3 regions of the Methylovirgula sp. 4M-Z18 genome follow, and region 2 is predicted to be linked to each of the others. Evidence: predicted binding sites of a transcription regulator. Region 2 holds the regulator's gene; each other region holds the start of a gene.
The links. Region 2 encodes PhoB, which activates phosphate uptake and scavenging genes when phosphate is short. Its sites were predicted from a motif close to TGTCATNNANCTGTCAT; they were not measured.

Region 1: V9T28_RS07105 (UDP-2,3-diacylglucosamine diphosphatase) is a predicted target of PhoB. The motif match lies at 2,635-2,651, and genes of this name have one in related genera.
Region 3: V9T28_RS04710 (YdcH family protein) is a predicted target of PhoB. The motif match lies at 3,814-3,830, and genes of this name have one in related genera.

Annotation. Positions count from the first base shown of each region.
Region 1 is NZ_CP149574.1:1,557,281-1,564,518, reverse strand. Features, by position in the region: gene ssuC (aliphatic sulfonate ABC transporter permease SsuC) at 1-647, shown strand, start outside; gene V9T28_RS07120 (ATP-binding cassette domain-containing protein) at 644-1,456, shown strand; gene V9T28_RS07115 (flavin reductase family protein) at 1,473-2,051, shown strand; gene V9T28_RS07110 (hypothetical protein) at 2,261-2,500, shown strand; gene V9T28_RS07105 (UDP-2,3-diacylglucosamine diphosphatase) at 2,703-3,518, shown strand; gene V9T28_RS07100 (glycosyltransferase family 4 protein) at 3,641-4,669, shown strand; gene V9T28_RS07095 (xanthine dehydrogenase family protein molybdopterin-binding subunit) at 4,693-7,005, opposite strand.
Region 2 is NZ_CP149574.1:486,681-493,918, forward strand. Features, by position in the region: gene pstC (phosphate ABC transporter permease subunit PstC) at 46-1,038, shown strand; gene pstA (phosphate ABC transporter permease PstA) at 1,040-1,879, shown strand; gene pstB (phosphate ABC transporter ATP-binding protein PstB) at 1,884-2,681, shown strand; gene phoU (phosphate signaling complex protein PhoU) at 2,695-3,405, shown strand; gene phoB (phosphate regulon transcriptional regulator PhoB) at 3,418-4,161, shown strand; gene V9T28_RS02250 (cytochrome c) at 4,432-4,791, shown strand; gene arfB (alternative ribosome rescue aminoacyl-tRNA hydrolase ArfB) at 4,927-5,349, shown strand; gene V9T28_RS02260 (sensor domain-containing diguanylate cyclase) at 5,381-6,793, opposite strand; gene recF (DNA replication/repair protein RecF) at 7,089-7,238, opposite strand, start outside.
Region 3 is NZ_CP149574.1:1,034,386-1,041,623, reverse strand. Features, by position in the region: gene V9T28_RS04735 (tetratricopeptide repeat protein) at 1-618, opposite strand, end outside; gene rpsU (30S ribosomal protein S21) at 815-1,060, opposite strand; gene V9T28_RS04725 (5-(carboxyamino)imidazole ribonucleotide synthase) at 1,654-2,739, opposite strand; gene purE (5-(carboxyamino)imidazole ribonucleotide mutase) at 2,736-3,200, opposite strand; gene V9T28_RS04715 (YdcH family protein) at 3,322-3,540, opposite strand; gene V9T28_RS04710 (YdcH family protein) at 3,857-4,042, shown strand; gene V9T28_RS04705 (ABC1 kinase family protein) at 4,124-5,482, opposite strand; gene V9T28_RS04700 (RidA family protein) at 5,487-5,879, opposite strand; gene V9T28_RS04695 (heme-dependent oxidative N-demethylase family protein) at 5,954-6,862, opposite strand; gene V9T28_RS04690 (M3 family oligoendopeptidase) at 6,867-7,238, opposite strand, start outside.

The DNA.
Region 1 (7,238 bases), 1.1 Mb from region 2:
CGGCCTGGCGGCTGACCGTCTCCGGCGAGCTGCCGCATCATCTCGCCATCAGTGCCTTGCGCGCCTTTGCCGGTTTGCTCGTCGGCGGTTCCATCGGCTTTCTGCTCGGCCTGGCCAATGGCCTATCAAGACTCTCGGAACAACTCACCGACTCCACCCTGCAGATGGTGCGCAACATCCCGCATCTCGCGCTGATCCCACTCGTCATTCTTTGGTTCGGTATCGACGAGACAGCGAAGCTCTTTCTCGTTTCGCTCGGCGTGTTCTTCCCGATCTACATCAACACCCTGCACGGCATTCGCAATGTCGATCCGCACCTCATAGAAATGGGCAAGAGCTACGGCATGAACGGCCGCCTGCTGTTCACGCGCATTCTTCTGCCCGGCGCCCTGCCCTCCATTCTCGTGGGCCTGCGCTATGCGCTCGGCATCATGTGGTTGACCCTCATTGTCGCCGAAACGATCGCCGCGCAATCGGGCCTCGGTTATCTCGCCAACCAGGGGCGCGAGTTCATGCAGGTCGATGTCGTGGTGCTCACGATCGTCATCTATGCGCTGCTCGGTAAGCTCGCCGATTCCACCGCCCGCGGTCTGGAACATGTCTTCCTCAAATGGCATCCGGCCTTTCAGACAGGAGGCCGCCGATGAGCGACATTGCCGCCCGCGCCATCGTCAATTTCGAGGCGCAGTTTCGGGAGCGGCCCAACGCCGGCCTCGAGCTGACCTTGCGCAAACTCGGCAAGAGCTTTGCCGATAAACCCGTGCTGCAGAACCTCGATCTGCATATTCCGGCCGGACAATTCGTCGCCGTCATCGGCCAGAGCGGCTGCGGCAAGAGCACGCTGCTACGCCTGCTCGCAGGTCTCGAAGCACCGTCCGGGGGGCATATCCATTATGGCGGCGCACGTGAGGCGCGGGACGAAACGCGCATGATGTTTCAAGAGCCCCGCCTCCTGCCCTGGGCGAGCGTGCTCGGCAATGTCGAAGTGGGACGCAGCGACAGCCCGAACAAAGCGCTGACGCGCGAGCGCGCCCTGCAGGCGTTGCAGGCGGTCGGCTTGGCCGACCGCGCCGCCGATTGGCCCGCGGTGCTGTCGGGCGGCCAGAAGCAGCGCGTCGCATTTGCGCGTGCGCTCGTCAGCCGGCCCCGCCTGCTCGCCTTCGACGAGCCCTTCGGCGCGCTCGATGCGCTCACCCGCATCGAGATGCAGCGTTTGCTCGAAGACCTTTGGCTGCAGCAGCGTTTCACTGCGGTGCTCGTCACCCATGACGTGAGCGAAGCGCTGAATCTCGCGGACCGCATCATCCTGATCGAAGCCGGCAAGATCGCACTCGACCTCGCCGTAACGCTGCAGCGCCCACGCCGTCGCGGCAATGTCGATCTTGCGGTTCTGGAAGAGCGAATCTTGCGCCGCCTCGTTAAGGAACACGTGCGCAGACCGGAATATTCAATCTAAGCCCTGGAGCGCCCACATGACCGTCCATGCCTATCCCACCCACAAGAGCGCCGATCACGTTTTGCATGCGGACGAATTCCGCAAGGCGATGCGGCAATTGGTCGGTGCGGTCAGCGTGATCACAGTCGGCAGCGGCGCAATGCGTAACGGCTTGACCGCCACCTCCCTGTCGGCCTTTTCCGCCGACCCGCCGAGCGTGATCGTCAGCGTCAACCGCAATGCGTCGGCCTATGCGACGCTTGCCGAAGAGCGGCGGTTTGGCGTGAACATTCTCAATGCCCAGCAGCAGCGCGTCGCCGACCGCTTCGCCGGACGCAACGGCGAGAAAGGTGCGGAGCGCTACGCCGACGCGCGCTGGTACCGATTAAAAACCGGCGTCGAATTGCTCGGCGACGCGCTCGCCGCGCTCGACTGCGAAGTGGACGATCTGATCGAGCGCCATTCGCATGCAATCGTCATCGGTCGCGTGAAGGCTGCGCGCGTGCGCGAAACCGGCACGGCCCTGCTCTATTGGCGCGGCGCTTACGAGCAGATCGGCTGGAGTGACGAACAGATTGCCAATGCGATCGGTTTTATCGCCCGATGCGGAGTTTGAGCACTTAGATACAAGCGATATACGCTTCTCCCAATCACAGATCGGTCATACCCGGTTTGTATATTTAAGAGGCACAAAATTGGCCTTTGAAACGTATTGCCCCAATTTGGGTTATGACTTCACCTTTTTCGCAACCTCTCACATTATGCGCCTGTTTTGCCAACAGAAATGGCTTCTGCTAAAGGGGACGCCTTTACTAGGTGAGGCGCATGAAGATTCTGAGAGTCATTTTAATGATCGCAATTGCCTTCAGCGCAACGATCGGATGGCGGTGGTACCGCTACGTTACCAACACCGAGAGCCCGTATGATGAAGTCGGCATCGAGTTGAACAGCCGAATGCCCGGCCCGATCAACATATGGGGTTGTGAGAAACTGCACGCAACCTTCGCAGATGCCCTGCCGCCTTATGGTTGCCAAGCCGGAACCGACAATAAGCAGTGGCGGTGACGGGTTGTGGGTAATCGACTGAAAATTGCTGCCCGCGTCCAACCTCAAACATGTTCGAATCGGGCAAGCTCGGTTTAAATGCGGGAGAAGGGCTTATTTGCATTTTTCGGGCCATATTTCTACCCCTTCACAATTGTCATCTCTCTGCCATAAGAATCTGATTAAGCCGTCGCATCTATAGCCTTAGCGAATGGCGGCTCCCATGGGGAAAAAAGACGCGACCAATCACTATCGCACGCTGTTCATCTCGGATTTGCATCTGGGATCGAAAGGGTGTGAGGCTGATCTGTTCCTGGATTTTCTCAAGCACAATGATGCCGACACTATCTTTCTCGTGGGCGACATTATCGATGGCTGGCGTCTGAAAAAGGGCTGGTTCTGGCCGCAGTCGCACAACGACGTGGTGCAAAAACTGCTGCGCAAGGCGCGTAAAGGTGCACATATGATCTATGTGCCCGGCAATCATGACGAATTTGCCCGGCAATTCCTCGGCTTGAATTTCGGCGGCATCGAGATCATGCGCCGCGCGATGCACACGACCGCCGACGGCAAACGCTTCCTCGTCACGCATGGCGACGAATTCGACGTGGTGGTGCTGCACGCTCGCTGGCTCGCCCATATCGGCGATTGGGCTTATGAGACCGCCGTCGTGCTCAACACCACTTTCAACCGCATTCGCCGTCGCCTCGGCTTCGGCTATTGGTCGTTCTCGGCTTGGGCGAAGCTCAAGGTGAAGCAGGCGGTGAATTTCATCGGGGCTTTTGAGGTGGCCTTGGCCGAAGACGCGCGGAAGCGCGGCGCGGATGGCGTGATCTGCGGCCACATCCATCATGCCACGATCCGCGACATCGACGGCATCACCTATGTGAACACCGGCGATTTCGTCGAGAGCTGCACGGTGGTCGCCGAACACGCGGACGGTCGGCTGGAAGTGATCCGCTGGACCTCCGTCGCCGCGCCGGCACAGGAAAGCCAGACCCCGACGCCCGTGCCAGCACCGGACCGATTTGCTGCGTGATTTTCGTTCCCTTTTCCCCGACTGAACCCAGGTTTGTCTGGATTCAGCATCAAAAATTTTCACCCCGGCGACCCCGGTGTGAATGTGGGAGAAGGAATCGCGTTTCATCATGAGTTGAGTCCATGCATATTTTCATCGTCACCGACGCGTGGCATCCGCAAGTGAATGGGGTGGTCCGCTCTTTGGAAGCGACCGCCGAGAAGTGCCGCGCGAAAGGGGCGCGAGTCGATTTTCTAACCCCCGACCGGTTCGCCACCATACCCTTGCCGACCTATCCCGATATCCGCCTCGCGATCGCCTTGCCTGCCATGATCGGCCGCCATCTTGCCGAACACCCGGAGGCGCATATTCACATCGCCACCGAAGGCCCACTCGGCCTTGGCGCGCGCGCCTATTGCCGCGACGCCGGCCGGCCGTTCACGACGAGCTATCACACTCGGTTTCCCGAATATCTCGCCGCGCGTCTGCCGGTGCCGCTCGACTGGTCCTACGCCTGGCTGCGGCGTTTCCACAATTCCGGCATCGGCACGATGGTGGCCACCAGCAGCATTGAGCAGGATTTGAGCGCGCGCGGCTTTCAGCACCTGATGCGCTGGTCGCGCGGTGTCGATGCCGACCTGTTTCATCCGGGTTACGCCAATGTGCTCGACCTACCCCGGCCGATCTTCCTGACCGTCGGCCGCGTCGCGGTGGAGAAGAACATCGAAAGCTTTCTGGCGCTCGACCTGCCAGGCAGCAAAGCCGTGGTGGGCGACGGGCCGGCGCGCGAAACACTGATGGCTGCCTATCCGGACGCGCATTTCCTCGGGCTGAAGACCGGCAAGGAGCTCGCACAAATCTATGCCAGCGCTGATGCGCTGGTGTTCCCGAGCCGCACCGACACGTTCGGCATCGTGCTCCTCGAGGCGCTCGCAAGCGGCCTGCCGATCGCCGCCCATCCCGTGCCCGGCCCGCTTGACGTGATCGGCGACGATGGCCCCGGCTGCCTGAGCGAGGATCTGCGCGAGGCCTGCCTCGCGGCGCTGAACATCCCGCGCGAGGCCGCCCGCAACCATGCCCTGAAATATTCCTGGGACGCGAGCGCGCAGCAATTCATGGACAATATCATGCACGCGCGCGAAGGGCGGCCGACGGAGATGTACGCGGGATAAGCGGCTACTCGGACCGCGACCTTCTAGGTCGCGGTCCGAAGTGATGCTACCCTAATCGCCGCGAACACCGCCGCCGGCGTTGCCGGCATGTCGATGTGGGTGATGCCGTAGCCGCGGTGCAGCGCATCGACGACCGCATTCATGACTGCCGGGCACGAGCCGATCGAGCCGGCTTCGCCTGCGCCCTTCAGGCCCATCGGATTGGTGGTCGAGGGAATGTTGCGGGTTTCGAAATGGAACTCGGGAATATCGTCGGCGCGCGGCACGCAATAATCCATGAAGCTCGCCGTCAGCAATTGCCCCTCTTCGGTGAACACCGTGCGCTCTAGCAATGCCTGCCCGATGCCCTGGCCGATGCCGCCATGCACCTGGCCGGCGAGCAGCAGCGGATTCAGCGTGAAGCCGAAATCATCGACGACGCTGTAGCGCAGGACCTTCGTGACGCCAGTGTCCGGGTCGATCTCCACCTCGCACACGTGGGTGCCGTTGGGATAGGTCGCGTCGGGCGGCACGAAGGAGTCGATCGCCTTCAGTTTGTTTTCCGCCTTTGGCAATGTGGCGATTTCCGCATAGGACAGCGCGCGATCGGTGCCGGCGATTCGGATATGACCGTCCGCGATTTCCAAATCGCCTATCGCCGCTTCGAGCTTGTCGGCCGCGAGTTCCTTCAATTGCACGGACAGCTTCTCCGACGCCCGGTTGAGCATCGCCGCGCCGACGGGAATGGAACGCGAGCCGCCCGTGCCATTGCCCGATACGACCCGGTCGGTGTCGCCCTGAATGACCCGTACCTGGGTCAGCGGCACGTCGAGATATTGCGACACGACTTGTGCGTAAGCCGTCGCGTGGCCCTGCCCGTTCGACTGGGTGCCGACGAGCACGGTGAAGGTGCCGTCCTTTTCGAGCTGCACCGAGCCTTCCTCGCCCGAGCCCCAGGCGGTGCATTCGATGTAGCTCGCAAAGCCGATGCCGCGCAGAAGCCCTTTTGCCGCCGACTCTTTCGCACGCACATCGAAGCCCGCGTAATCGGCTTTGGCCAGCGAGGCGCGCATGGCGCCCTCGAACTCGCCGACATCGTAGGTCCGGTCGGTGACGGTGTGGTAAGGCATCTGCTGCGGTTGCACGAAATTGCGCGCACGCAGCTCTTCGCGCGCGATGCCGGTCTGGCGCGCGCAGGTGTCGACGAGGCGCTCAAGCACATAGGCTGCCTCGGGGCGGCCGGCGCCGCGATAGGCATCGACCGGCGTCGTATGCGTATAGACCCCGCGCACGCGGCCGTAGAAGACGGGAATGTGATAGGGCCCCGTCGCCATCGACAAGCCAAGCCAGGGCACATACGGGCCGAATTGCGACAGATAGGCACCCAGGCCGCCGAGAATGTCGACGCGCAGTGCGAGGAATTTGCCTCGCGCGTCGAGCGCCATTTCGATGGTGGTGAGATTGTCGCGTCCCTGCGCGTCGCTGGTGAAATGTTCCGAGCGGTCGCCGACCCATTTCACCGGCTGACCGAGGCGTTTGGCTGCCTCCAGCACCAGCGGATATTCGCGATAGAGAAAGCTCTTGGTGCCGAAACCGCCGCCGACATCGTTCGTGACGACGCGCACTTGGCTCGGCTCGACCTTGAGCACGCGCTTGGCGATATTGTCACGCAGGGAATGCACGCCCTGGCTGCCTGACGTCAGCGCGTAGCGGGAGGACGCCACATCATATTCGCCGATCGCGCTGCGCGGCTCCATGTAGTTGCACACGAGCCGGTTATTGACCACGGTCAGTTTCACGTGATGGGCCGCGGATGCGAAAACCGCGTCGGCCTTCGCTTCGTCGCCCATCTCGCTGACATAGGCGACATTGTCGGGGTTCGATGCCCACACGTGGGCCGCGCCGCCGTTGATCGCAGCGCCAAGGTCAACGACCGCATCGAGCGGCTGCCAATCGACCCCGATCGCTTCCAACGCCTCGCGCGCCTGCCATTCGGTTTCGGCGACGACCATCGCGACCGCATCACCGACATGGCGCACGACGCCACGCGCCAACAGCGGATATTCCGGCAGGTTCATCGTCGTGCCATCGGAATTCTTCAAGGGTGCCAAGCACGGCAGATCGCCCAGATGCGCAATATCCTCAGCCGTCAGCACCAATTTGACGCCTGGCGCGTCGGCGGCGCCATCGAGATCGGTGAAGGTGAAGGCGGCATGCGCGTGCGGGCTGCGCAGAAACACGGCATGCAACGCGCCCTCGGGCGCGACGTCCGCCGTATAGAGCCCCTGCCCGGTCACGAAGCGCGCATCCTCGACACGTTTGACAGCCTGACCGATGCCGAATTTCATGGGCTTCATGGGGATATCCTGACTGGGAGGGGATGGAGACGAAATTAGTGCGGTTTGGTCCGCTTGGCTATAGGCGCAAACCTCGCGCGGACAGTCTTCACGCCTTTGCGCGCCCTGCCAACCACCTCTAGGCTTGGTTCTACCAGCTATCCGCACCGGGCATGGCTCGTGCGCCCAATCGCTTAAAATTATCAAAGCCATCGTCCTGCCTTGTGGAGCATTCACGACCGGCTTGGCGGCAC
Region 2 (7,238 bases):
TAGCTCTCCTACAGAGATCTGCTTCAGGAGCGATACGTGTCTGACATGGTTGTGAACTCGAGCGTCGCGCGTGCAGCGCAAACCGAAGACCGAACACGGACGTTGAACGATTTCAAGTCGGCCGATGCGCTCTTTCACAGCCTGACGTTCGGTGCGTCGGTGCTCGTGTTGCTCGTGATGGGCGGCATCATCCTATCGCTGATCATTGCCGCTTGGCCGGCTATGGTGGCCTTCGGCGTCGGCTTCTTCGAGACGACGCGCTGGGCGGTGCATGCCAAGCCGCATCCGGTGATGGGGGTTCTGGCGCCGCTCTATGGGACGATGGTCACGTCGGTGATTGCCATGCTGATCGCCGTGCCGGTGGGGCTGGGCATCGCCGTGTTCCTGACCGAATTGTGCCCCTTATGGCTTCGCCGCCCGATCAGCACGGCCATCGAGTTGCTCGCCGGCATCCCTTCGATCATCTACGGCATGTGGGGCATGTTCTATCTGGCGCCATTCCTGGCGACCTCTGTTGAGCCCTCGATCGTCGCGGTCTTTTCACATATCCCGTTGCTGAACGTCGTTTTTGCCGAGCCGATCTCCAACCAGAACCTTTTCAATGCCGGTTTTGTGCTCGCCATCATGATCCTGCCCTTCATCACTGCCGTCTCGTGCGACGTCTTCGCGACCGTGCCTCCGGTGCTCAAGGAAGCCGCCTACGGCATCGGCTGCACGACGTGGGAGGTGATGCGCAACGTGGTCATTCCCTATACGCGTGTCGGCTTGATCGGTGGCGTGATGCTGGCGCTTGGCCGCGCGCTTGGCGAAACCATGGCCGTCACCTTCATCGTCGGCAACGAATCCAAAGTCACCGGCTCGATCTTCAGCGCCGGCGTGACGATCTCCTCGTTGATTGCCAACGAATTTGCCGAGAGCGACGGCCTGCACCAGTCGGCGCTGCTCTATTCCGGCCTCATCCTGTTCGTCCTCGTATTCTTCGTCTTGACCGCGGCGCGCTACATGCTGGCCCGCGGCGAGCGCAAATTGGGAGCTTGACATGGAGCCCGCCGGTTATGCTGCGCGCAAGCGCAAGAATCGCATCATCCTCGGTCTGTGCCTCGCTGCCATGGTGTTCGGTCTGACGTTCCTTGCGGCGATTTTGCTGATGCTGTTTTGGAACGGCTTCTCGAGCCTCGGCATTGCGACCTTCACGCAGATGACCCCTGCTGCCGACACCCAAGGCGGTCTGCTCAATCCGATCGTCGGTTCGATCATCATGACGGTTGTCGGCATCGTGGTCGGCGCGCCGATCGGGTTGCTTGCCGGGACCTATATGGTGGAATACGGCCGCTACACGCGGCTGACCTCGGTGGTGCGCTTCATCAACGATATTCTGCTCAGCGCGCCGTCGATCATCATCGGCCTGTTCGTCTACAGCTTCGTGGTCGTGCCGATGGGCGGAGCGTCCGGCCTCGCCGGTGCGATAGCGCTGGCCATCATCGTCATTCCCGTCGTTATCCGGACGACTGAAAACATGTTGCTGCTGGTGCCCAATCAGTTGCGCGAGGCCGCGTCCGCCATGGGCATGCCGCGCGCACATGTGACGCGCGCGATCACCTACCGCGCGGCCCGTTCCGGCATCATCACCGGCCTGCTTCTGGCGCTGGCGCGCATTGCCGGCGAAACCGCGCCGCTGCTGTTCACCGCCCAGAACAACAATTTCTGGAACATCAACGTGTTCAACGGCGCCATGCCGAACCTGCCGACGACGATCACCGCTTTCGTCGGTTCGCCGTCGACCAATTGGCAGCATCTCGCCTGGGCCGGCGCCCTTCTCATCACTTTGACCGTGCTCGCGCTCAACATTATTGCGCGCACTGTTGGCGCTAAGAGGTAATCTCATGAACGATCTCAGCCAAATGCCGAATGCTGCGACACAGGCCTCCAATGCCAAGGTCATCGCCCGCAATCTGAGCTTCTATTACGGGGCGAACAAGGCGCTCAAGGACGTCAACCTGGAACTCGGCACCAACAAGGTGACGGCGCTGATCGGTCCGTCCGGCTGCGGCAAGTCGACTCTATTGCGCATCTTCAACCGGATGTACGATCTTTATCCCAATCAGCGCGCCGACGGCGAGCTGCTGCTGGATGGCGAGAATATCCTGAGCCCCGGCATGGATCTCAACCTGCTGCGCGCCCGCGTCGGCATGGTGTTCCAGAAGCCGACACCTTTCCCGATGTCGATCTACGACAATATCGCCTTCGGCATCCGCCTCTACGAGAAGCTGCCCAAGAGCGAGATGGACGGGCGCGTCGAGAACGCGTTGCGCGGCGCAGCCCTGTGGGAAGAGGTGAAGAACAAGCTGCACGCCAGCGGTCTGTCGTTGTCAGGCGGTCAGCAACAGCGTCTGTGCATTGCGCGCACGGTCGCGATCAAGCCGGATGTCATTCTCTTCGACGAACCGTGCTCGGCGCTCGATCCGATCTCGACCTCGAAGGTCGAGGAGCTGATCGACGAATTGCGCGAGACCTATACGATCGCCATCGTCACCCATTCGATGCAGCAGGCGGCGCGCGTCTCGACGAAGACCGCCTTCATGTATTTGGGCGAACTCGTCGAGTTCGGCGACACCGACCAGATCTTTACGGCGCCGCGCCAGAAGCGCACGCAAGACTACATCACCGGCCGCTTCGGCTGAGTTGGAGCCTTCCATGAACGAACATATCGTCAAGTCTTTCGATTCCGAACTGGAGACGCTCGGCCGCCAGATCGCCGAGATGGGCGGCATTGCCGAAAAAATGCTGTCGGACGCGGTTGACGCGCTGACCGAGTTGAATGTGACCTTGGCGCAGCGGGTGGTCGAAACCGATCCGCGGCTCGATCTGCTGCAACGACAGATTGAGGAGAGCGCTGTCTCCATCATCGCGCGCCGCCAGCCGATGGCCGTCGATTTGCGGGCCATCGTCGCCGCGATTCGCGTCTCCGGCGATCTGGAGCGCATTGGCGATCTCGCCAAGAACATTGCCAAGCGCACGATGAAGATCGCCAACGACAATGGCATCCGCATGCCGGGCGCGCTGGTCGGTCTGCGTCACATGGCCGAACTTGCCGCGATATTGCTCAAGGACGTGCTCGACGCCTATGCCGCACGTGACACGGTCGCAGCCCGCGCCGTGTGGGAGCGCGATGCCGAAATCGACGCTCTGGAAAACTCGATCTTCCGCGATCTTCTCACCTTCATGATGGAAGATCCGCGCAACATCACCTTGTGCACGCATCTTCTGTTCTGCTCGAAGAACATCGAGCGCATCGGCGACCATTGCACCAATATTGCCGAGACCGTCTTTTATCTGGTGACCGGCGATACTTTGCCGATGGACCGCCCGAAGGGCACCCCGAACGCACCGCTTCAGGCTGGATAGGACTGAGACAATATGAACGACATTCGCATCGAAAACGCGAAATCGGGACCCGCCAGCGCCGCGCCGCGGGTGCTCGTGGTCGAGGACGAAGCGCCGCTCGCGCTGCTGCTCAGCTACAATCTCGAAGCGGAAGGCTTTGCGGTCGAACATGTCGAGCGCGGCGACGAGGCCGAGTTGCGCCTCATCGAGGCGCCGCCGGACCTGGTCATTCTCGACTGGATGTTGCCGGGTATTTCGGGCTTGGAAATCTGCCGTCGCCTGCGTGCGCGCGATGTCACGAAGACGCTGCCGGTGATCATGCTGACGGCGCGCGGCGAAGAGGGTGAACGGGTCCGCGGCCTCTCCATCGGCGCCGATGATTACGTGGTCAAGCCGTTCTCGGTGCCCGAACTTATGGCGCGGGTGCGCTCGCTCTTGCGCCGCTCGCGGCCCGAGCGGGTGGCGAGCCTGCTAGCCGCGGGGGATTTGCAGCTCGACCGCGATATGCGCCGCGTGCGCCGCGGCTCGCGGGACGTGCATCTGGGCCCGACCGAATTTCGCCTCCTGGAATATCTGATGGAGAAGCCGGGCCGGGTGTTCTCGCGCGCGCAATTGCTCGACGGCGTCTGGGGGATGGCGATCGATATCGACGAGCGCACCGTGGACGTCCATGTCGGCCGGCTGCGCAAGGTCTTGTCGCGCGGCAAGGAGCGGGATCCGATCCGTACCGTACGCGGCGCCGGTTATTCTTTCGACGAGACCTTCGGCAAGAATTGACGGGCCAACGCACCTAGCTACGACAGGCCGGCGCGGGCCGTAGTCTCGCCCGTTGCTGGCGCGCGGGTTGCGGCGCCGGCGTTTTCCACATGGTTTTGACCTCCGCGACGCTCCGTGCGAGCCGGAATACGCTCGTCAAGAGCGGTGCGCCTGGCTCGTGTCTTCCATCTCGATTGCCCTGCATTTTGCCCGATGTCCGCCATATTTTTGACCATGAGAGGCGGAAAAACTGCAGCCCACTTTGGGAGACATGAGTCGATGAAGCGCGGAATGAGTGTTGGTTTGGTGTTGCTGCTGACGATATCGGTCGCCTATGCCGCCGGTTTCAAGGGGATCATGAAGGCGTGGCGCAGTCCGACCAATGCTGCTAAGGCCATGGTGAGCGGTAGCGAACCTTATGACGCGGCAACAGTGCGCAAATTGTTGCAGGCCTATATTGCCGATTCTGACGACATCAAATCGCATCTCTCGACGAGTGCCGAATCCGAGGATCTCAAAAGGCGGTTCACCGCTTTCCAGAGCGATGCGAAGGCCGCCCTCGGCCAACTCGACAGCGCTGCTAAGTTCAAGGCAGCCTATGCGCCGGTGATGGACAATTGTTCTTCCTGCCACGACAAATATCGCGATTAGAGCATTTTCCAGAAAAGTTGCGCGACTTTTCGGTTAAGAAAATGCGACATAACAAACAAGTAGAGCAATTTTGCGCTTCTGAAAGAATCGCAAAATGCTTTAGACAGGATCGGGCGGTTACCTGTATGAAAGGTTATGATCCGCATCACCGACCATATCAGTCTCGAAGATGACGAGGTGGCCTTGAGCTTCATTCGCGCCTCCGGTCCCGGCGGGCAGAATGTGAACAAGCTCGCGACGGCGGTGCAATTGCGTTTCGATTTGGCGCGGAGTCCCTCGTTGAGCGACGCGGTCAAGGCGCGTCTCACCCGTATCGCCGGGCGGCGCTTGACCTTGGACGGCGTCATCGTCCTGACCGCCGACGCGCATCGCAGTCAGGAGCGCAATAAGGTCGATGTGATGCAGCGCCTTGCCGCGATGATCGAGGAAGCTTCCGTCGCGCCAAAGCCGCGGCGGCCGACCAAGCCGACTTACGCCTCGAAGCTGCGCCGATTGGACGGCAAGGCGAAACGCTCGGGCGTGAAACAATTGCGGCGCAGCAAGCCGTCCGGCGATTAGCTGTCTCTCGCTCGGCCTCCGCGCCGGCGCATCAACCGCGATATCTCTCCTCATAGTATCGGCGCTTGGCGTCATACATTTCGGCATCGGCGCGGCGGGCGACCGCGTCGAGTCGCTCGCCGCGGCGACTCGTCGCAGCGCCCATCGAGAAGGAGAGCGGCGTTGCGCCGTGGAACTGGTTGTTCAGTTCGGCCAGGCGATGCACGTCGTTCATCATCGCTTCGCCGGCGTGCTCGTCCGCGCCGGGCATGATAATGGCGAATTCGTCGCCGCCGATGCGCGCGGCGCAGCCGGACTTCTCGACGACTTGCGCGAGAACCTCGCCGGCGCGGCGCAGCAATTCGTCGCCGACGCCATGGCCATGGTGATCGTTGGAGCTCTTCAAACCGTTGAGATCGGCGATGATGATTGTCACCGGCCAGGGGCCTTTGCGCTCAAGGCGATTGATCTCGTCGACATAGAAGGAGCGATTATAAAGCTTGGTCAAAACATCGTGCTTGCCGAGGAATTCGAGATAGGCCTCCGCCTTTTTCCGCGCGGTGATGTCGGTCAACGCGACCTGCACCAGCGACCAATTGTGTTCGCGGCCGGGCAGTACGGAAAATTGCATCAGGAAATACAGCTCCGTGCCGTCGAGCGCGTAATTGACCACCTCGCGCTGCTGGAACAGCTTGCCGTCCCATAAATCGATCAATTGCTCGCGAAAGGGTTGTGCCATGCCGTCGCGAAAGATGTCGCCGAGCCGTTGCAGCAGCACTTGCTTGCTCGGTGCGCCGAACAGTTCGAGCGTGCGACGGTTGACGTCGATCACCCGGATTTCGCTCATGCAGCGCTGCACGAATTCGGGATGAACATCGGTGAAGACGCGAAAATCGATGATGCCGCGCTCGCGTACCTCGTCGATCAATTGCTTGACCCGGCTGAAATCCTCGACCCAAAGCGAGACCGGAGAATGCTGCAGCAGACCGTGGGCGTAATCTTCGCTGACACTGAGTTTGCGCCGTGCCGTCTCGCGGTCGGTCACATCGTCAATGGCGACGAGGACGCGGCTCCAGCTCTCTTCGTGTCCGGGCAGGATCGAGCCCTTGAGCTGAATGTCGAGACGGCGGCCCGACATGGTGTAATTGACCGTATCGCTGGCGAACAGCGTCTTGCCGTCCCAGAGTTGGACGAGCTCTTCGAGATGGGTCAGCAGCATGTCGTCGCGAAAGATACGGCCGAGATTGGCGACGAGTTCGTCCAGATTGGCGACCTCGTAAAGCGCCAAGGTCTTGGCGTTGACCTTGACGACCTTCAACTTGCTGGCGCACAGCCTGACACGATCGAAATCTTCGCCCAGATAAGCGCGCAAATCAGCAATGCCGGCGCGTCGCCACCCGTCGAACAGTGCTTTCAGCTCAGTATAATCTTCGAGCCAGAGCGAAACCGGTGCAAGTTCGAACATATTGGCGTCGTCGCTTCCAAAGCTGCGCGATGACGAGGATGAGTTGAGAGAGTCCAAATTATGCATCTACTCCCTGCAAGCGCCGTGAGAGGCAAAGCCGGATCTGTCGCGCCCAAAAGCCGGACGCGCCAACACCAACAAATGTGGAGAATATTATGGAAGCCAAGCTTGCCGATTCCAAAATCAATTGACCAAGAGGTCTGAAAATTCCCGCTCTCGCCGCCCCCCAGACAATCGCGGCCTGATTGTCGCTGCGCTTTCGATTTTCGTCAATATTTGTGTGTGTGGCCGTCGTTCAGCCCAACGGCCGCACCGTGCCGCCCGCCACCTGCAGCATTTCGGCGCGGCCGGCCAAATCGGCGAAGGCGGCGGGATCAGCGCCGGTGAGCCAGACTTGGCCGCCGATGTCACCGAGCGCGGCATAGAGCGCCGCGCGGCGCAGGGG
Region 3 (7,238 bases), 550 kb from region 2:
ATTGCGGTCGATCGCATTGTCGAAATTGCTGATCGCTTGGACGCAATCGCCCTGTTTCTGATAGATCAAGCCACGCGCGTGGAACGACTGCGGATTTTCCGGAGCAAGGCGGATCGCCTGATCGAGATCGGCAAGGGCCGCCACCAGATTGCCCTGGGTACGCAACAGGTTGGCACGGCCGATATAGGCGGACGTATGATTGGGGTTGACGGCGATCGCCTGGTTGAAATCCTCGAGGGCCTTGTCGTTCTGGCCGATCTGCCGATAGGCCAGCGCGCGGTTGGTGTAGGCGTCGGCGGAATTGGGGTCGAGTTTGATCGCCTGCGAGAAATCGTGAATCGCTTCTTGATAGCGGGCGGAGCGGGCATAGGCGCCGCCACGGGTCAAATAGGCCGTAGGATCATTGGGGTTGCGCTGAATGACGTCGGACAGCGAAGCAATGTTGCCCGAACTCGCGACGCCCGGATCGACCTCGGCGAAGCCCGGACCACGCCCCGGAGCGGAACTGGTGCACCCGGCCACGAAAGCGGCGGCAATCATCGCGACGCCAATGAGCGTGCAACGCCCGACCTTTAGCGGCTGACGAATGGGCGTATTCTCGAGCGCTAACCTGTTCACGATCCAGATCTCCATGGCCTGACGGCTCTTTTATGACGGTATTAGGGGAGCGAGCCCGCCTTTCGGGGCGGATTCATTAAGCACATATGATTAACAAATGAATACGGCGCCCACGCAACAAGCTGCGGGGCGCCGAACGAAAACTTTACAATCCGGCAGCTTCGCGGGTTTTGAACCCTGCGGCTGACAACCCGAATTAACGCGCGCTGCCGCCCATCATCACCTTGGGCTTCATCGGCAGCAGGCCTTCGCGCTGCATCTTCTTGCGGGCAAGCTTGCGGGCACGACGCACGGCTTCAGCCTTTTCACGCGCTTTCTTCTCGGACGGCTTCTCATAATGACCGCGAAGCTTCATTTCGCGGAAAATACCTTCGCGCTGCATCTTCTTCTTGAGCGCCTTGAGAGCCTGATCGACGTTATTGTCGCGAACGAGAACTTGCACGCGGAACCATCCTGTCTATGGCCTAAATCGAGGCCGGTTAGAGTCAACGAGTCTTGAGCCGGACGCGACGGCGGCCAGCAATTGAGGAGCGAATACCAGAACTCCCCCAACCTGTCCACCTAAAACCGCTGGAAACCCAAGGCAATCGCATTCGAAAATGGTGCGGTCCAGAGTTGGCAGTCGACAGTCGACGCGGGGCCGTCGAAGGCAAGTTGAAACGAGGCGATTCTTAAGCATTCTTATGGGCAAAGACAGCCTGCCGACCGCCCTAAACCACGTTGAATCGCTCTATTTTCGCCCAGAAAATCACGTAACACATTGAATAATAAAATATATTCGCCGTATTAGTTTGTTTCCAAAAAAATTTCATATGCCTCGCTATCGTTCTCACGCAGGTCCCGCCGCCGCCAGCCGGTATTCGATGGTTTTGAAATTGAAGTGGGCGGGTCGTTGTTGCTCCCTCGCGCGTGTCCGTCCCCCGACTCATGCATTTGTAATTCCTGGATAAAACGCGCGTTCATTATATGTTCTTTCCCAGATTTGTCAATTTTTTTGCCGCTTCGGTCTCGGGAGGCAAAGCCGTGAAAGCAGATTTACCGGTTTTCCGGCGTCACCACCGTCACATGGCCCATCTTGCGGCCGGGACGAGCTTTCCCCTTGCCGTAAAGCCGCAGACTGGCGCCCGGTTCGCTCAGGATTTTCCGCCAATCCTGCACATCATCGCCGATCAGATTGCGCATCTCGATGGCGCCGTGCCGGCGCGGCAACCCGAGCGGCCAGCCGCACACCGCGCGGATATGCTGCTCGAACTGGCTGGTGACCGCGCCGCCGAGCGTCCAATGCCCGGAATTATGGACCCGCGGGGCGAGCTCGTTCACGAGAAGGTCCTCGCGGCCTTCCGAATCGACGGTCACGAACATTTCGACCGCCACGACTCCGACATAACCGAGCGCGTCGGTCAGCGTCTTGGTGACCGCGATGGCCTTCGCCGCCGTTTCGGGGGCGATCCGCGCCGGCACGCGCGTGCGGCTCAAGATATGGTGCGCATGCTCGTTCTCGCAGACATCATAGGCGGCGAATGAGCCGTCCACGCCGTGGGCGGCGATCACCGAAATCTCGCGGGTGAAGGCAACGAAGCCCTCCAGGATGCACGGCACGCCGCCGAGACCGCGAAAGACCGCGGAGACATCGGTACCCTCGCGGATGGTGCCCTGCCCCTTGCCGTCATAACCGAAGCGACGGGTCTTCAGAATCGAGGGGCGGCCCAGTTGCGCGACCGCTCGCAGAAGGCTGCCCGGATCGTCGACCGGAACGTAAGGGGCCGTGCCGACACCGAGCGAGGTAACAAAATCCTTCTCGGCCACGCGGTCCTGCGTGATCGCAAGGGCCCTGGGATCGGGATAGACGGGCTTGAGCTTGTTCAGGAACTCGGCCGTCGGCGCCGGGACGTTCTCGAATTCATAGGTGATCACAGAGACTTGCGCGGCGAAGGCAGCCAAGGCGGCCTCATCGGCATAATCGGCGACCGTATGGGCCACCGCGACCTCAAACGCCGGGCTATCCGCCTCGGGCGCGAAGATGTGGACCTTCAATCCCAGCCCGCTCGCGGCAATCGCGAGCATGCGGCCAAGCTGGCCGCCGCCCAAAATGCCGATCGTATCGCCAGGCGCGATATTCATGGCTCCTCCCTCGGCCGTTCGGCGACCGCCGCCGTCTGCGCCGCCCGCCACGCATCGAGGCGGGCCGCCAGTTCGGCGTCGTGCAAGGCCAGCACGCTCGCGGCGAGCAGTGCCGCATTGACGGCGCCGGACCGGCCGATGGCCAAGGTGCCGACCGGAATGCCGGCCGGCATCTGCACGATCGAGAGCAAGGAATCCTGCCCCGACAGGGCCTTCGATTCGACCGGAACGCCAAAGACCGGCAAGGGCGTCATCGCCGCCGTCATACCGGGCAGATGGGCCGCGCCGCCCGCACCCGCGATAATGACCTGAAATCCCTCCCCCTTTGCACCCTTGGCAAAGGCGACCAGGCGATCGGGCGTGCGATGGGCCGAAACGACCCGCGCATCATAGGCGATGCCGAGCGTGTTCAACGTTTCGGCGGCATGACGCATGGTCGCCCAATCGGACTGACTGCCCATGATAATCGCAACGGCGGGAGAGGCGGTTTCGGCAGCCAAAGCGTTGAGACCTTCTGCTTTTAAGAATGGAGGCGCGGACTTACGGGAAAGCCAGCCAAAGGGCAAGAATGCGCCAACCGGCTCACGCGATAATGTCGGGGGTCAGGCAATCTTCCAGATAGCTGATCCGGTCGCGCAGGATCAATTTGCGCTTCTTCAGCCGCTGGACCTGCAATTGATCGCCCGTTCCCATGGCCTGCAGGGCCAGAATGGCGGTATCCAGATCGCGATGCTCCTGACGCAGTCGCTCAAGCTCTTCCGTGAAGGCGATACGCTCGTCTTCAGTCAAATTATTCCGCATTGCGCGCCCTACGATACCGCACCGCAACAAAGGCTCTGACGGGGCCAAACCGATTCCGGCCGCAACTATGAGCGTAGCGCCAAACAATCGCAAGGCCTAAGCGGCGCGCCGACACGGCCCTCCGCGGCCAGTCTTCGCCGATGGATTTTGTCGATTTTTTGCCATGTTTCACATGCCCGGCCGGTGAGTTCGTCTCCATGCAGCGGCGCAAGCAGCGAAGAAAAAATTTGATCGCCCAACGGGCCGATAAACTCTTGCGGACCTGTGAATCCGTGTCACAATCCTGTCGTCTGAAATAGCAGAAGGAATGGCACGCATGTCGTTACAAGCCCATCTGTCAGAATTGGAACGCCGCCATCAAGCCATTGAAAAAGAAATCGAATTCGAGAGGATCAGCCCTAGCTCCAGCGACCTCAAAATCGTCGAACTGAAACGTAAGAAATTGTACTTAAAAGAAGAAATTGAAAAGCTGAGATCCAGCACACAGCAGACGAGACACTGACCGTCAACACGCGACACACACGCGAAGAGGCCAAGAATTCCCGCTCGAAAGCCGCCGAAAAGGCGGCTTTCCGTTTTGAACTCAAGCAGGTACCGCCAGCCCCTGCCCCGCCAAGGCCTTCGCCTGCCGCCCAGCGACGCGCTCAAGCGAAAAATCCGCAATCGCGTGATTGAACAGATCGTGGAAATTCAGCTCTGCATTCAGGTGTAGAAACACGCCGCCAAGACCGATGGCCGCCCGGTCCATGAAGACGAATTCGCGCGGCACCAGCACCGGCCCCTTCTCCTTCAGCGCCTGATGCACGGCAAAAGCCTCGCGGCGGCCATATTGGCCGGGGGCGACGCCGTTGGCGATGGTGCGCACGCGGTCGTCGAGCAGCGGCCCGTAAATGAAGCGCGCCCAGATGTTCAAAACCTCGATCACATCCTTCCGGAGGCCTTTGAACCCCCAGGTCTCATAGGCGTGCACGACGCGGGCGGCATCGCCCTGTTTCAGGCCCTCATAGAGATCGACAACCCCACCGACGAAGCTGCACGGGAAAATCCGGATGCAGCCGTAATCGAGCAGATTGATGCCCTGCGCCTCGCCCGCTTCGCGATAGACCGTGTAATTGCCCAGATGCGGGTCGCCGTGAATGACGCCATATTGGCTAAATGGATACCACCAAGCCTTGAACATCGCGACGCCGATGCGATTGCGCGCCTCTTGCGTCGCGGTCTTGAACGACAGGAGCTTTTCACCCTCGAGCCAATCCATGGTCAGCAGCCGGCCGGTGGAAAGGTCCTCGCGTACCTTCGGCACGCGCACCTCGTCCACCGCGGCGAGCATTGCGCCATAGAGCGCGGCATGTTGCGCCTCGCGCCGGTAATCGAGTTCCTCGCGGATGCGCGCACCGATCTCCTTGACGATTTCGCGCGTATCGATCGCCGGATTCATGCGGCGATGGAGCGAGAACAGCAATTCCAATTGGCTCAAATCGGCTTCGACAGCCGATTTCATTTCCGGGTATTGCAGCTTCACCGCGAGCGGCACGCCGGCAAGATCGGTGGCACGATGCACCTGCCCCAATGACGCGGCGGCGGCCGGATGCAGATCGAACGCGCCGTAGCGCGCGGCCCAATCCTGCCCAAGCTCGGCAATCATCCGCCGCTTCACGAAGGCCGCGCCCATCGGCGGCGCCTCGCTCTGCAGCTTTTGCAATTCCTCCGCATATTCGGGCGGCAGCGCTTCGGGAATGGTCGAAAGCAGTTGCGCCACTTTCATGATTGGGCCCTTGAGCCCGCCAAGCGCCCGCGCCAACGAGGCCGCATTGCCGGTGCCCGCATCGAGCCCCAACAACCGACTGCCGGCGATGCGGGCGGCAACACCGCCCACATTGGCCCCGACCCGCGCATAGCGCGCGGCACGGGCGGAAAGACGATTGGCTTCGGTGTCGCTCATGCGTTCATCTCCCGATCACGCGGGCCGTGACCTCGATTTCAACCTTCATTTCCGGTTTCAGGAGACCGGCGACGACCAGCATCGTCGCGGCCGGCCTGACATCCGCTAGATAGTGGCCGCAGACGTTTAGAACAGCCTCCTGGTCGTTGCGGTCCGTCACATAATAGGTGGCACGCACGATCGCCTTCATGTCGGAATTCGCCTCGCGCAAAGCTTCGGCGATCGTCGCGAAACAATTATGCGTCTGCGCCGCGACATCGTCCGGCATCTCCATCTTGGCATAATCATAACCCGTCGTGCCGGCGACAAAGACATAATCGCCATCGACCACGGCACGCGAATAGCCGTAAGCCTTCTCGAAAGGCGAGCCAGTGGAAATCAACCGCCGTTCAACCATGCTGCGATCCTTTTGAGGAGAAATGGGTGATCAGGCCCGTGTTGGTCCGGGCCATCCCCGTTAGCACTTAAACCCTAACTCACCGCCGCCGCGGCGATTTCCGCCAATGCGTCCGCGATCATGTCGCGATCGCGCAGCAGGCCCTTATAGTCAAGCTGCGCCTCACTCATGCCAAGCAATTGCTGCCGCAACCGGCCAGCGAGGCGCGCGCCGTCGACATGATCGGCGAACAGTCTGACGGGATCGTGGTAGACCCGGATCGTGAAGAGAATGTCGCCTGAGCGCGGCATTTTCATCAAGGTCTGCCGCTCGACGCGGAGGAAGCCGTTGCGCGAGAACGAGCCGCCCGGCTCCGCCCATGCTTTCGGCCCGCGACGTGGATCGGGATGGTGGAGCTGCGGATCGTCGTAAAGCGACCAGTTGAAGCGCTCGACCGGTTGCAAGGCCTGCATATTGTCGAAAATGCGCGCAATGCGCTGTTCCATCTGCCCGGCGAAATCCGGTACATCGGCATGGATCGCGCTCATCGGCCGATCGAATTTCTCCCGCAAAGGCCAGGACGAGGGAAAACTCAAATGCGCCGCGGCGAGGCGCCAGCCATCCGCGCATTTGCGCATGATGACAAGATCGTCCTGGACCAGCCGGCCCACTTGCAGCAACGGCGCGGCGGGTTCCGGCACAACGATGCGGCCGCTTTGCTTGAGCCGCACCCCTTGCGGCTCTCGCGCGTAGAAAGGCGCCGCGTGCTCACAGACATGCGCGATCAGCGCGTCCGCAATTTCCTGCTGGCTATCAAGCGTATCGGCGCGGGCCTGGAACACGTCCGGATAACGCTCTGCCAGAAGCCTTTCTTTCTCGTCGAGAAAACGGACGAGATCGTCGTCGGGGCAAATCCAGTCGCGCTGCGCAATCGGCCGCATGCCGATGGTGAAAGGCGTCGAGGAGCCGTCATAAGGCGTATGCTTGAGCCCGGCCTCCACCATGGATTTACGCGTCCATATTCGCCAGTTCGGTGATCATCCCCTCGATCATGCCAAGCCCGATCTGCCAGAAGCCGGGATCGCGCGCATCGAGGCCGAACGGCGCAAGCAATTCGGTGTGATGTTTTGTCCCCCCTGCCGCAAGCATCGCGAGATAGCGCTCGGCAAAGCCTTCGGCGGCGTTTTGATAGACGCCGTATAGCGAATTTACCAGGCAATCGCCGAAAGCATAGGCATAGACGTAGAACGGCGAATGGATGAAATGCGGAATATAGGCCCAGAAAATCTCATAGGACGGATCGAGCCGGATCGCCGGCCCAAGGCTTTCCGCCTGCACGTCCATCCAGAAACGGTTGATCTGCTCGAGCGTCAGTTCGCC